One region of the Pseudoalteromonas sp. SWXJ133 genome, then DNA from elsewhere that is predicted to be linked to it. Evidence: predicted binding sites of a transcription regulator. Region 1 holds the regulator's gene; the other holds the start of a gene.
What was found. The regulator sigma-54, encoded in region 1, starts transcription at its own class of promoters, with help from an activator protein. The targets are predictions, from matches to a motif close to GTTGGCACGNNNNTNGNNT.

Region 1 (7,356 bases):
GCTTTATGGCTTAAATCAAACGACTTTAAGCTTGATCAGGTACAAAATTTTTACCCATCACCGATGGCTAATGCGACGACTATTTACCACACAGAAATGAACTCTTTACGTAATATAAAAAACAATACAGAAGTTGTTCCAGTACCTAAAGGTGCTCGCCAACGTAGATTACATAAAGCTATTTTACGCTACCATGATGCAGCAGGTTGGCCGATGATACGTGAAGCACTGCGTAAAATGGGTAAAGCTAATTTAATTGGTAAAGGGCCTAACTGTTTAGTGCCTGAAGAAGGGCGTGATGAAAAAGCAGGTAAAGGTGGCAGTAAAGGCGGACGTCCTGCACTAACGCGACATACCGGCTTTAGCCAATTTAAAAAGGCAAACACTAAACCAAAAGTAGGCGGTAATCGTCAAAGTACACGTTAGTGATTCAATCTAATAATAACTAGTAGATTAGTTTAATTACGCCAAGGGTTTTTAAGCCCTTTTCATGCGTAAATTAAGTAAACCTTGCTCTTTATTATCTATATTATTGTAGGTGATAAAGAGCGAGCTTTTAGAAACCCCTCTTGAGATAGCACGTATTTAGTGCCTATATACTTGCAGTTAGTTTTTTCTTAAAACGTTGATGATAACCACAAACGTAATTTAAGTGACCATAACGGCTGAATGCCTGTTAGCCCTTGCGTCATTTTATTATCTTTTAAGATTATATAAGATGGCGTGACTTGCCCTTGCCAATCGGCAAATATCTCACCGTGTTGATCGTTGACAGTGGTAAAACTGTAGCCATGATCATTTAGATACTCATGTAGTTTTTGATCCGAACCTGATTTTACTGCGATGCTCACTACAGGGTAGTTATTCTCGTTTGCGAGTTCGTTTATGGCAGGGGAGGTAATACTACAAATAGGGCACCAAGTTCCCCAAAAATAGACAAGTGTTGGTTTATCTTGGCTCATTGCTGCTAAATCAATGTTTTGCCCTTTATAATCTATTAATTGTAATTGAGGATTTGCTGGCATAACAGGTTGTCGCCACCAATTTACAGCGTTATAAATTACGAAAAATATGAAACCATATATCAACACACTCTTTAATATTGATAGGCCTTTTTGTTTTGGCGCTTTTTTAGGTGTGTCTTTTTTATTTTTGGTATTAGTTGTCATAATGGCTGATTTTTCTCTAAATATGTTAACTTCAAAAATTTACATTTTAAACTTATATCAGCAGCCATGTTGCGGTGCCTAAAAAGGCGAATATACCCACAATATCTGTAATTGTAGTTAAAACTACACTACCTGCAAGAGCGGGATCTATATTCATCTTTTTAAGAATAATAGGGATACTCGCACCAGCAACGCCGGCCACAACCAGATTCATAAACATAGCAAAGGCAAGTACGCCACCAAGCATAAAGTCCCATTGCCATAGTGCAATAACACCTGCAATTAACAACGACCACAAAACACCGTTTAACGCGCCAATAGCAAGCTCCTTCATCATTAAAAAGCGTTGGTTAGTTTGATTAATATGACCTACTGCAATACCACGAATAACGAGAGTTAGCGATTGGCTACCTGCAACACCGCCCATTGAAGGAACAATACCGTTAAGTACAGCTAAAATAGGTAAAACATCTAAAGTGCCTTCAAAAAAGCTAGCTACAAAAGCAGCTGCAAGTGCAGTTAGTAAGTTGACACCTAACCAAACTGAGCGTTTTTTAGAGCTTTTTAGTACAGGAGCGAATGTATCCTCTTCATCATCAAGACCGGCTAAGCCCAATAAACTATGCTCAGCATCTTCTCGGATTACGTCAACGATGTCATCGATAGTGACACGACCAAGGAGCTGATCGTTATCATCAACTACGGGTGCCGATATCCAATTATGACGTTCAAATAATTGCGCGACTTCACTTTCATCCATTGAGATTGGAATGGATTCACAATCTTCATCCATTAAATCGCGAACAATTTTTTCTGGCGGGTTAGTTAATAATGTACTCAGCGATAAAGCGCCTATAAAGCAGTTATGCTTATCAACAACGTATAAATCATCGGTACCTTCTGGTAACTCGCCACGTAGCCTAATATACCTAAGTACAACATCGAGTGTTACGTCAGGGCGGATGGTCACCGTATCGGTGTTCATTAGCGCGCCTGCAGAGCGCTCTTGATACGAAAGTGCTTGTGTTGCACGTTCACGGTCTTGAATGTCCATCGCGCTAACAACGTCTTTGTAGACGGTGTCTGGTAGACTACGTAATACTTCACCTAAGTCATCGTGGCCCATATCTTCTGTTGCGGCTGCAATATGCTTAGGTTCCATCTGGGCAATAATGCCTAAACGAACATCTTCAGATAGTTCTTCAAGAACATCACCTTGCACATCAGGATCAACCAACTGCCAAAGGAGTCGGCGAATTTTATGCGGTGATGATTCTAATAATAATGCGGTATCACAAGGAGCTGTTTTTGCGAGCATGCGCCTAACTTGAACAAATTGACCACTATTGAGTGACTTAGTCACCTGCTTTAGTTGTTGTAGCGGGTAATCTTGTTCAAAAGCTTCAGGCATTGGCGTCCTTTATAAATTCTTATGTTACTTTATGGGGAGAGGTGAGTTAACTGGCGTCACTAACCGTATTTATTTTATATATCTGTTTTAGTCGAGGCATTTGTAATGCGAGTATTATTCTTATAACTGTTTATTCTTGTTCATTAAAACGTTGTGCTATTAATTCTCCAACAGCATGCAAAGCTTGCTCAGAATCGGGGCCTTTGCATACAACTTTTACTTCTTTGCCTTGGCTACTTTCAAGTAACATTAGTGCAAGTACGCTATCGCCTGCCGCTTCTTTGTCGTCTTGAAATAATGTAATTGTAGCATCAAACTGCACTGCCAACTGGGCAAGCACGGTAGCAGCTCTGGCGTGTAATCCTAATTTATTTTTTATTAAAAAAGTGTCTTCACAATGCATAATTTACTCTACCTAAGCTGAACAGGTTCTTATTCCGCTATATTATTTTTCTTGTTCGCGATGGCGAATTTTTACATTGGGATGTGTCATTGCAAAACTTTCACCGATGGTTTGCGCTAAATATACAGAGCGATGTTGTCCGCCTGTACACCCAATAGCAATAGTTAAATAACTGCGGTTATTTCGCTCTAAGTGCGGTAACCACGTTTGTACAAATGTTTGAATTTGCCATGTGAATTTTTGCACAATGCTGTGATTGGCCAAATAATCTTTAACGGGTTGATCTAACCCATTTAAAGGTTTTAATTCAGGTTCCCAATGTGGATTTGGTAAAAAGCGTGCATCAAATACATAGTCGGCTTCTTTTGGTATGCCGTATTTAAAACCAAATGATTCAAACGTGACAATCAGTTGCTTATCTTTTTTACCTAAAATCTTTTCACGAATAGATTCAGCAAGTTGATGAACACTCAAATCAGTCGTGTCTATCATAAAGTCGGCGCGAGTGATTAATACATCAAGTAATTCTTTTTCTTTTTTGATGGCTAAATCAAGAGGCAACGAGTCAATTGATAGTGGGTGTAATCTACGAGTTTCAGAAAAACGTTTGATCAATGTTTGATCGTCGCTATCTAAATAAAATAACGTAGGGTTTGCAAAGCCTGGCAAGTATTCAAGAATATCGTTAAATTCATCTTGTTGTTTAGGGATGTTACGCACATCAATGCTAACAGCAATTTTATCGTAGCTATCAGACACACTGCGAACTAATGAAGGAAGCAAGTTAACTGGAATATTATCTACGCAATAATAACCTAAATCTTCTACAACGCGTAAAGCAACCGACTTTCCAGAACCAGAACGGCCGCTTATGATAATTAACTCCATTTAACACCCTTTATAAAACTATGATTGATTGACAATAACTTGGTAAAGCTCAGTATCTGATTTTGCACTGCGTAACTGTTTACAAAAATCTTTGTTGTTTAGTTTATCAGCAATGGTTGCTAGAGTCTTTAAGTGCTGCTGGTTATCGCCATCTGGTACGATGAGTGCGACGAAAATATCAACAGGGCGATTATCGATCGCATCAAAATTTATTGGAGTTTCGCTAACGAGTACTAAAGCCAAAGGCTCTTCTGCACCGCTCATTCTTCCATGAGGAATGGCAATGCCACGCCCTATACCTGTACTACCCAATTTTTCTCTGCTCATTAAAGCATTAAGAATATCTTGTTGCGGTAGGTACGGAAGTTTGTCGTGAGCAAGTTCGCTAATGAACTCTAAAATTCTTTTTTTGCTATTAAAAAGGACCGCAGCTTTGCTGCAGTCCTGGCATATAAGTGAGCTTAATTTCATCATATTAGTGTCGAGCAAGCTTCTCTTTGTGTTTAATTACTTGTCGATCGAGCTTGTCGATCAACGAGTCAATGGCGGCATACATATCTTGATGTTCTGTAGAGGCAAATAGCTCAGCACCGCTTACGTGTATCGTGGCTTCTGCTTTTTGGTTTAATTTTTCTACATCGAGAATGACATGAACATTATTAATATGATCAGAGTGTCTTTCTAGCTTCGCAAATTTAGTATTAATATAGTCTCTTAGTGAATCGGTTAATTCTACGTGGCGACCAGTTAAGTTTAGTTGCATAAGCATTACCCTCTTAGTTTAGCGTCTTAAATCAAACTTTTACGTTGATTTGACGGTGGAATAGACAGAGATTCGCGATATTTTGCGATTGTGCGTCTCGCTACTTTAATTCCTTGCTCAGCCAATATATCCGCTATTTTGCTATCACTCAATGGTTTTACTGAGTTTTCTGCAGCGATTAATTTTCGGATAAGAGCACGTATAGCCGTAGATGAACATTCACCACCGTTTTCGGTGCTTACATGGCTTGAGAAAAAGTATTTTAGCTCAAATATACCACGGGGTGTGTGCATATACTTTTGGGTTGTTACGCGCGAAATCGTTGATTCGTGCATTTCTACCATTTCAGCAACATCATTTAAAACCATTGGTTTCATGGCTTCAGGGCCGTGTTCAAAAAAGCCTTGTTGTTGCTTAACAATGCAATTGGTTACTTTTAATAGCGTGTCATTTCTACTTTCTAAGCTTTTAATAAACCATTTAGCTTCTTGTAAATGCGAGCGAATAAACTGGCTGTCACCACTGGATTTTACAGTGCGAGACATTGCTGCGTATTGGCTATTAACACGAATTTTAGGCATGCTATCTGGGTTTAGTTCAACAACCCAGCGGCCTTTTATTTTTTTAACTGACACATCAGGAATAACATACTCAGATTCTTCTCTTACAATAGTATCTGCAGGTTTAGGGCTAAGAGTATGTATTAATGTCATTACTTCTTTAAGCTCTTCTTCTTTGAGCTTAGTTTTCTTCATTAATGTACGATAGTCACGAGCAGCTAATAAATCAATATGCTCGGTTAAAATCATTTTTGTTTCATTAATGTAAGGTGTTTCTTTGTCAAACTGGTTAAGCTGAATACACAAACACTCTTGTAAACTACGCGCAGCAATACCGACAGGATCAAACAGTTGGATGCGTTTTAATACAGCTTCAATTTCATCAAGTTCGACTTCGTTATCATCTTCGTTTTCTTGATTAAAGCTTTCTAAAATCTCTTCGCAGCTTAGTGTTAAAATACCTGAATCATCGACGGCTTCTACAATCGCAATAGCAATAGCTTCGTCTGTAGGGCTAAATGGCGTTAGTTGTAACTGCCACATTAAATACTCATGGAGCGTTTCAGTAGAGGCGCCTTGGTATATTGACTCGTCTTCAGGCATTGGACCTGATGATGCTGCAGGGGCGGCACTCATGTACTCATCCCAGCTAACATCCATAGCCATGTCGTCACTTAGCGTGTCTTTTGCAAGTGCTTCACCACTATCTTGTTCATATTCGCTTGGAGCATCATCGGCAGATGCGCTAACAGTTATGTCATCGGTATCAGCTTTTTGCTCGTTTTTACCTGCAGCGTCTTCTGAATAATCTGCCTCTTCAACCTCTAATAGCGGGTTGCTGTCGAGAGCTTCTTGTATTTCTTGCTGGAGATCCAATGTACTGAGTTGCAACAAACGAATAGCTTGTTGCAGCTGTGGAGTCATTGTAAGTTGCTGGCCCATGCGCAGCTGTAGTGATTGCCTCATGTATCTCTAACAATCCTTTTATGTTGTTATAATTAATACTAGCAGATGCTTAAAGACATGGCGTAAATGTTACAGCCTAAATTGCTCGCCTAAGTAAACATCGCGTACTGTTTTATCATTTAATACGTGTTCTGGAGTACCTGATGCAATCAGCTCCCCATGAGAAACAATGTAGGCTTTTTCACAAACATCAAGGGTTTCTCTTACGTTATGATCGGTAATCAATACACCAATCCCACGATTTTTGAGATGTTCTATTATTTTCTTTATATCTAATACCGAAATCGGGTCAACACCTGCAAATGGTTCATCCAATAATATAAATTTAGGATCGGCTGCCAGCGCACGTGCTATTTCCACGCGGCGACGTTCGCCACCCGATAATGCCATACCTTGGCTATCACGAATGTGTTGTATGCTAAATTCATCTAATAATTTATCGAGCGTGTCTTCTCGGGCTTGCTTATTTAACTCTTTGCGTGTTTCTAAAATTGCCATTAAGTTTTGATAAACAGTCAGTTTTCTAAAAATTGAAGACTCTTGTGGTAAGTAGCCAATGCCTAATCTAGCACGACTATGCATAGGTAAAAGAGTAATATCGTTATCATCGATAGAAATTTTACCTTTGTCGCTAGGTACAAGTCCCACAATCATATAAAACGTGGTGGTTTTACCTGCGCCGTTAGGACCAAGTAAACCAACAATACTGCCTGCTTTGACTTCAAGGCCGACGTTTTTGACAACTTCACGACCTTTATAGCTCTTTGCTAATAGTTCTGCTTTTAATGTACTCATGGCTGACCTTTATCGTCTTTTTTACTTTTTTTAGTTTCGATAGGCACTAAAATAGTGTGAACGCGGTCAGTTGAGTTTTCATCTTTTTCGGCACTGATTAACTGTTGTTCTATATCGTAGGTAATACTTTTAGCATTAATTTTTTGTCCTGCTTGCGATACTTCTGCATTACCAACGAGCGTTAAAAAACGTTTAGATACATCGTAACGAACTTCGTCTGCACTGGCGCTCATAGTTGTGCCATCTGATTGCTTCTCTTCAAAGCGAGCAGGGCTACCCGTGGCAATTAATAGTTGCTGGTTATCACCAAGTTCATCGCGCTTATGTACTTCGAGGCGGTCTGCTGTAATTCGGCGATTACCGTGAATAATCTCAACGTTTTTCTCAAAAATACCCACGTT
Region 2 (7,356 bases), on a different contig from region 1:
TCATTTCGTTATTATTATCAACGCTTACCCAATCGTGGTCACGTTGATTTAATTCATGTTCTATATGAAAAACTAACCCTTTTTCAATTTTTAAATTTGTACTTGTATCGCCCCATGTGCGTCCAAGTAACCAACGAGGGTCGCTAATCGCTTGTTTTATTGATTTATTTCGCCATGCGTAGCCTGCAAAAACAGCGGCTTGGGTTTGTGGTTGCCCTTCACCGCCCATTGTTCCGTAAGCAAGTCGACGACCATCGCTAAACTTTGCCATTGCTGGATTAAGTGTATGAGCCGGCTTTTTATTTGGCGCAAGGGCGTTAATATTGTTACTCGCATCAATATCTTCATTGTTTAAACTAAAGCTTAAACCTCGGTTATTCCACACAAAGCCGCCTTCGCTCATTAGTATTCCGCTGCCAAATTCCCAGTAAATACTTTGAATAAAGCTGACTAATTGCCCGTTTTTATCTTTTGCTGCCATCCACACGGTATCGCCAGGCTCTGCGTTAAATGGCCATTGTTTGGCTTTACTCATATCAATATTGTTAGCAAGTTGGCTTAAGCGATCATCAGTTAGTGCTTTTTTATAATCATTCCCTAATACTTCAGGATCAGCCCAAAGGGTAGGGCGATGGGTAAAGCTTTGTTTAGTTGCCTCAACAATTAAATGTGTCCAGTCGGCATCGGTTTTAGCTAAATGCTTTACCTTATTTACGGCACCAATTATTTGTAGTGAATGCACGCCTTGTGTTGGCGCGGGTAAGTTGTAGCAATCAATACCACTGAGGTTTGCATTTAGCGCAGTAACTACCCCGGCTTTAGTATTTGCAATGTCATCTGCGGTGATTGAGCTGCCTGCTTTTGCTAAGTCGGCGGCAAATGAGTTGGCAAGTGCGCCTTCATAAAATGCGTTTAAACCATGTTTTGCTAAGTATTCAAACGTTGCTGCAAGTTTAGGGTTTTTAAAATGTTGACCTGCTTGCAAGGGGTTACCATTGGGTATGTAGAGGTTTTTAAACGCGTCATTAGTATTGTTAACAGCGGCTAGCTTTTCGCAGCCTGCTTGCAAGCTTTTTGTTACGGTAAAACCCTCGCGCGCAAGCTCAATAGCGGGTGCTAAAATTTTTGACAGTGGTAGTGCTGCGTGCTCATCTAGTTCAAGCGCTTTTTGCCAGCCGCGTATTGTGCCCGCTTGAGTAAGTGCACTTAATCCGCCGCGCTCTGGTATTTGCGTGAGCGTGTTATACGCCGTTGTATTAGTTGCTGCGCGGCCGCAGGCGTCAATAGCGGTGGGCGTTTTTTGGTTTGGGTTATCGATAAGCCAAAAGCTATCGCCACCAATTGAGTTCATATGTGGATATACAACGCTAATCGCAGCGGCAGCCGCTACCATAGCCTCGGTAGCTGTACCGCCTTGTTTTAGTATATTTATACCCGCCTCTGTTGCCGAAAAATGAGACGCGGTAAATGCAATATTGTGTGTGGTCATGTCGGTGTGTCCTGTTTAAAGTGTGCAGCTAGGTGCTTAACGCAAGCAAGTAAGCTTTTATCGTTACCGTGGCTCATCATTAATGAAAAACCATACGGATGATCATTTGCTAAATCAGCCAGCGGTAAATGCACTTGCGCTGAGCCACTAAGGCCCGCAATTGCCGAAAGCGTAATAATTTGCATGCGTAAGGCGCTTGTGTCGGCGCCTAATTTAGGTGCGGTTGTGGGTGTGGTGGGTAAAAATAAGCAGCTGTGTTTGTTTAGGTTTTTAGCGACTATTGTTTGCCACTCGTGCTGTATTTTTAACGCCTCTTGTTCTTCTTGCTCGGTTAAAGCCAGTGCCATTTTAAAACGAGCCGCAATTGCTGGCGCAAAATGAGAAAGCTGATCTGGGAGTTCAAGCCAGTCTCGGTGCGTTTTAGCAATCGCACGACCTTGTAATATTCTAAAGGTATCGGCAAGCTCACTTAGCAGGTTGCTTTTGGGGAGCTTAAAATCGATATGATGATTAAAATAAGGTTTGGTTTTCTCTAAAAGCTTACCCAGTGGTGCTTGTAAAGAGGGGTCAACGAGTTCAAATAACGGCTCACAAATAACTAAGGTATCAACGTTATTAATAGCCTGATTTGGTAACAGCACATTACCTACATCGCTTAATAGCTCGGCGCTTTGGGTAAGCCAACCTATGGTATCAAAAGGGGGAGCCAACGGTATTAGGTCGTCTTTTTCAATCACGTTATGGCTTGGCCTTATGCCATATAAACCACAATAGCTGGCGGGTATCCTAATTGAGCCGCCAGTGTCGGTGCCTAAGCCAATATCAGCTAAGTTAGCAGCAACTGCAGCAGCAGACCCCATACTCGAACCACCGCAAGCATGCCCTTTTAATTTAGGGTTTTGAGCAGCGCCATAGTGAATGTTATTTCCCTCTAGGCTGTACGCCAGCTCATCGGTATGGGTAAAGCTTGTAAAATTACAGCCTTCACTCATTAATTTGTTTATGGCGCTGGATGTTTGCTGTGCCGGTTTAGCTGTTTTAAGCCAGTGTGGGTTACCAGCGCTGTTACGCTCGCCTTTAATAGCAAATACATCTTTTACCACAAGGCGCTTATTAATAAGTGTGCCTTGGTAATGTGTTTGCCATGCTTTAGGACCATGGTCACAAAAAATACCGGGCGTATTATTATTTTTGGTACTCATATCACCACTCGTTATAAAAAATCTGACCAAGCAGTCCAGATTTAGGGTGATTAAAAAGACAGATTAATTTTTATTATTTTTCAGCCCACTGCGTAACATCTTGTTTTTATTTTACAGAGCCTGATCCGCTTTTTAATCGGTTAGCTTATTATATTGTTTAAAACCTAAGCAAGAGGAATGCCACAAATTAAAATCCTGTCCAATTGGTCAGGTTTTGGTGGGTTGTATGAGATTTATAAATGTGGGCTATAAAAATAGTGACACTAAAATGAGTTAAAACAAACCAACTTGGTGCGAAGGTGCACCAAGTTGGTCTTTATTTATATGATTTTGAGTGCTAAATAAGGGGCGTTTTACTGATGATTAAACCGTTAATATCGGCGTAAACCCAATCGTTAGGTTCTATGGTGGTGCTAAGCATGGTAATAGCTTGGTTTTTATCACCAAAGCCGCGCTTTAAGGTACTACGCGGTGTAGAGCCTAGCGCCATTACAGGTAAGTTCATCGTGGCGAGTATTTCTATATCTCGGCAACAGCCATTTATTATTACGCCTTCCCAGCCATTACTTAAGGCACGCTCAGCCATAATATCGCCTATAAACGCAAAGCGTTTGCTCGCAAACCCGTTTATAACTAATACTTTACCTTCACCATTTTCATGCAATATATCGGCGGCAAAAGAGTTGTCTTCTGGGCAGGTAACGGTAACTACTTTGCCATAAAACGTGGTTTTTTTACCAAAGTGGTAAAGGCCGCTGTCTGCTACTTGTACGTTATCGCGATGATCGTCAAATAAATCGGGTGTAGTAAAGGGTGTCATGGGTTAAGTCTCACTTTGCTCAGGTATTTTAAGACCAATACCTTTTAAAATTATGTGGGCAATTGATTGCGTAATCTGTGCCACATCGGTTTCGTCGTACTCTAATTTGTTCATTACGAGTAAAACCTCAGCCTGAAAGTCGGCGTAATATTGCGTGGTAGACCAAATAGTAAAGAGCAAATGGTAGGGATCAACCTTATCCATTTTATCTGCGTCCATCCATGCTTGAAGTACATCAACCTTTTGTTTAACCCAAGGGCGGGTATTGGTTCTAAAGTAGTTTTGTAAATAAGGTGCACCGCGCAGTATTTCACTGGCAAATAAGCGAGATTGCATTGGCTGATTTACGGCGAGTATTACTTTGCTTTTAATATAGTTATAAAGCACGGTAGCTGGATCGTCGTTAATTGTGACGTTATCGAGGCCCAAGTTCCAATTAGCTATTATGCGGTCGATCACAGACTCATACAGACCATCTTTACTTTTAAAGTAATACAAAATATTGGCTTTTGGCACCTGTGCTTCTTTAGCAACCATGCTCATACTTGCTCCGTCGTAACCTAATTGCGAAAACAATTGCTCGGCGGCATTTAGAATTAGTTTTTGGTTTTTCTCGCGTGTAACTTCTTTTTTATTTGGTTTTATTTGTGTGGTCATTATAGAGTTTGCGTGTTTAACGTATTGATTGATTGTAGCTTTACTGACCAAAAGGTCAATTACTAAAAAGGGTGAATGTTAAAAACAGGCGAGAGGTTTAAGCTATTAACTTTAATTGTTTAATTAAATAATTACTGTTAGTTTAGTTTCAAATTTACGAGTAGTACTTTTGGATTGGCAAATGGATTTTATAAGCAAAAATAAATATACACTGTATGGAGTCGCTGCAATATTACTGTGGAGTTGCTTAGTTGCATTGCTACGGGATATTTCTGAGTTGTTTAGCCCCATTGGTGGTGCTGCCGCCATGTATTCTGTCAGTGCGATATTTTTAATTTTGGTTATGGGAGTGCCCAAGTTTAGTGGTTTTTCGAAACGCTACTTGGTAGTAGGTACTTTATTATTTGTATCGTACGAAATTTGTTTGGCGCTTTCTATTGGTATGGCAAATAGCCGTCATCAGGCAATGGAAATGGCGGTTATTAATTATTTATGGCCCACGCTAACAATATTGCTCTCTATTATTATTGGGCGCAAAAAAGTAAGTTACTGGGTTTACCCAAGCATGATTATTGCTTTTTTAGGCGTTGCTTGGTGTATTACGGGCGATCAAGAAATGTCGGTCGATACGCTTGTTACTAACTTTGCTGATAATCCTGCTACTTATTTAATGGCATTAGCTGCAGCGTTTATATGGGCTATTTATTGCGTAGTTACGCAAAAGCTGAGTAATGGTAAAAATGCCATTACGTTATTTTTTACTGTTACGGCAATGAGTTTGTGGACGCAATATGGTTTTAGTAATGAAGCACCATTAACGTTTTCACTGGGCTCAAGCATGACGTTATTATTAGCTGGTGTAGTAGTGGGGAGCGGTTATGCACTGTGGAATCAAGCTATTATTGGCGGTAACTTAATGCTGTTGGGTACGCTTTCGTACTTTACACCGGTGTTTTCTACTATTATTTCGGCGTTGTATTTATCTATTACGCTGAGTGCTTCGTTTTGGCAAGGGGTTGTACTGGTAACAGTGGGCTCGCTAATTTGCTACTTTGTAACGCGAGAAAAGCCTAAACGCACAGTAAACTAATCTATTTTAGTTAACTCTTTTAAGGTGCTGATATTTAATAGTTTATATTTTAAATCTAAATTTATACCTTTAATGAGGCGTGCAATACGCCTCATTAAGTTTTTCTTTATAATTTTGCCGGTATAACTGCATAGCTTACTGATTTATTTCTAACTTTTTTTGCACAATAATAAAATATTAATGCAAATACTGCAGCGCTAATATCAACAAAACCGCTTTGATAATATTTTAAAAAATCATCAGCTAATAAAGCCTGTATAAGTGTTGAAACTCCCATTCCAGCAGATAAAAATGCAATACCCATTAGGCCCCAATAGCTAGCGTGGTGAGTTCCTTCAAAAAAGGTATAAGCAACAAAGGCAAAAAATACCAAATAGTAACTATAGAGATAACTGTAATTTGCGTTACCCATATATTGGTTAGTCCATTTAGCTTGTAATAAAGTGGCAACCACTGCAATCATTGACCCTAAGCAAACACCAATTGTTAAATTTGCCATAAATCGTGTACTTCGCTTGTTTGCATCTTGTTTAAAGCGCTTGTCTAGCCATAATAAGTTACCAGAGTAAAATAAGAATGCGCCAAGTAGTCCCATAACAAAATACCCCCAACGTCCCCATTCACCTCCATAAGTACCAAAGTGAAGCGAAAAGAAACTTCCTACTATGTTACTCCAAACACCATCATCTCCTTGCGGGTAGCTTGAGCTAAGTACTTCTAATGTATAGGGATGTAAAAATAAGTAGTCGGTATCAGGTCCGCGAACAACAGCGCTGCTATTACTCATTTTTAATGTTGCAGTCGGGTTTTTTGTGTTTAAACGACTAAATGAAATATGAATTGGCTCATAACCTGGAGCGTAGTTTTTTGCCGCTAGGAGTTGTTTATTTATGCTAGGTAAGTTTGCAATATGATAATTATGTGCTGCTGGGGCAGGTCGTTGAAAAAAGGATTTATCGCCATAAAATGCTGATAGACCATCATAAACCAGATCATGAAATGCAAACACAACCACAGTAAACGCTATAATTAAATGAAAAGGCAAACTGGCGATCCCAACTAAATTATGACTATCGAGCCAAAAGCGACTGGCACCTTTTTCTTTTCGAATCGCAAAAAAGGTTTTTACAAGCGTGGGTAGTAAAATAATTACGCCAGATACCAATGCTAAAAAGTACAGCGCAGATGCTATACCAAGTATATATACACCCGATTGGTCGTGCCCAATTTTGCCTGCAAACCCTGCGGTTCGATGCAAGTAATCTATTAAATCTGCAAGTTTATTCTCACTTTGTTGCTGTATCACAAGCTCATTTTGCTGGTTTAAATAGAGCGCCTGTAATTGGTTATCAAGTTTCATTCCGCGCCCTTTACCTTGGCTATACCAAGATAGTGGCGCTTGATCTGTTAATAAATCGAGAGAAAAACCATTACCCATTTGCTCAGGGTACTTAGCTATTGCTTGGTTAACCAATGTTTGGTAATTGTTAGCGTGTGATTTAGTCACTGGTGCGCTGGCGGGGTTTGTCCACTGTGCTAATTCGTGTTTAAACATGGTTAAACTACCAGCATAAAAGCCTATAAAAAGTACTAAACCTGCAATTATTCCTGTCCATGTATGCACACCTTGGTAGGTACGCAAAATATCGGCTCTTACTCTCATAGCCAATTCCTTAAAATTATAAATAAACTATATAGCGTTATATTTAAGCCCCCAAGCGTCAGCCAAGCATTTTTTGCCGAACTAAACAGGTACGTGAAGCTAAAAATAGTTAACCATAAAATGGGTATTATCCACATATTAAATTGCACTTTGTCGGGCGCATCTATGCCTCCCGCTCCATACCATGCAAAAAAAGCAACAAGAATAAACGCAAGTGCTAGCCCTAAAAAACAACCAGCCAAACTTTTGCCAAGCCAAGTTGGTTTTATTTTTTGCCTTTGTGCAGATGACATTATTTAACTTCCTTGTGTTTAATCAGGCTGACGAACGGAATTATTATTAAAGCGAGCATTATCATTAAAATGATAAAAAATACGGCTGCCGCATTAGAAAAAGCATATAAGGCTAATGGTATTGCAATAACAAAAAGGATAA

Region 2: I6F40_RS12865 (amidase family protein) is a predicted target of sigma-54. The motif match lies at 2,858-2,876, and genes of this name have one in related genera.

What each region holds. Positions count from the first base shown of each region.
Region 1 covers NZ_JADYXJ010000003.1:116,131-123,486, reverse strand. Annotated here, with positions in the region: gene I6F40_RS03465 (YgiQ family radical SAM protein) at 1-426, shown strand, start outside; gene I6F40_RS03460 (protein disulfide oxidoreductase) at 618-1,169, opposite strand; gene mgtE (magnesium transporter) at 1,222-2,580, opposite strand; gene I6F40_RS03450 (HPr family phosphocarrier protein) at 2,711-2,983, opposite strand; gene rapZ (RNase adapter RapZ) at 3,026-3,871, opposite strand; gene ptsN (PTS IIA-like nitrogen regulatory protein PtsN) at 3,890-4,342, opposite strand; gene hpf (ribosome hibernation promoting factor) at 4,347-4,634, opposite strand; gene I6F40_RS03430 (RNA polymerase factor sigma-54) at 4,661-6,160, opposite strand; gene lptB (LPS export ABC transporter ATP-binding protein) at 6,230-6,955, opposite strand; gene lptA (lipopolysaccharide transport periplasmic protein LptA) at 6,952-7,356, opposite strand, start outside.
Region 2 covers NZ_JADYXJ010000016.1:78,242-85,597, reverse strand. Annotated here, with positions in the region: gene I6F40_RS12870 (gamma-glutamyltransferase family protein) at 1-1,489, opposite strand, end outside; gene I6F40_RS12865 (amidase family protein) at 1,486-2,691, opposite strand; gene I6F40_RS12860 (putative 4-hydroxy-4-methyl-2-oxoglutarate aldolase) at 3,029-3,511, opposite strand; gene I6F40_RS12855 (TetR/AcrR family transcriptional regulator) at 3,515-4,168, opposite strand; gene yddG (aromatic amino acid DMT transporter YddG) at 4,350-5,258, shown strand; gene I6F40_RS12845 (PepSY-associated TM helix domain-containing protein) at 5,365-6,921, opposite strand.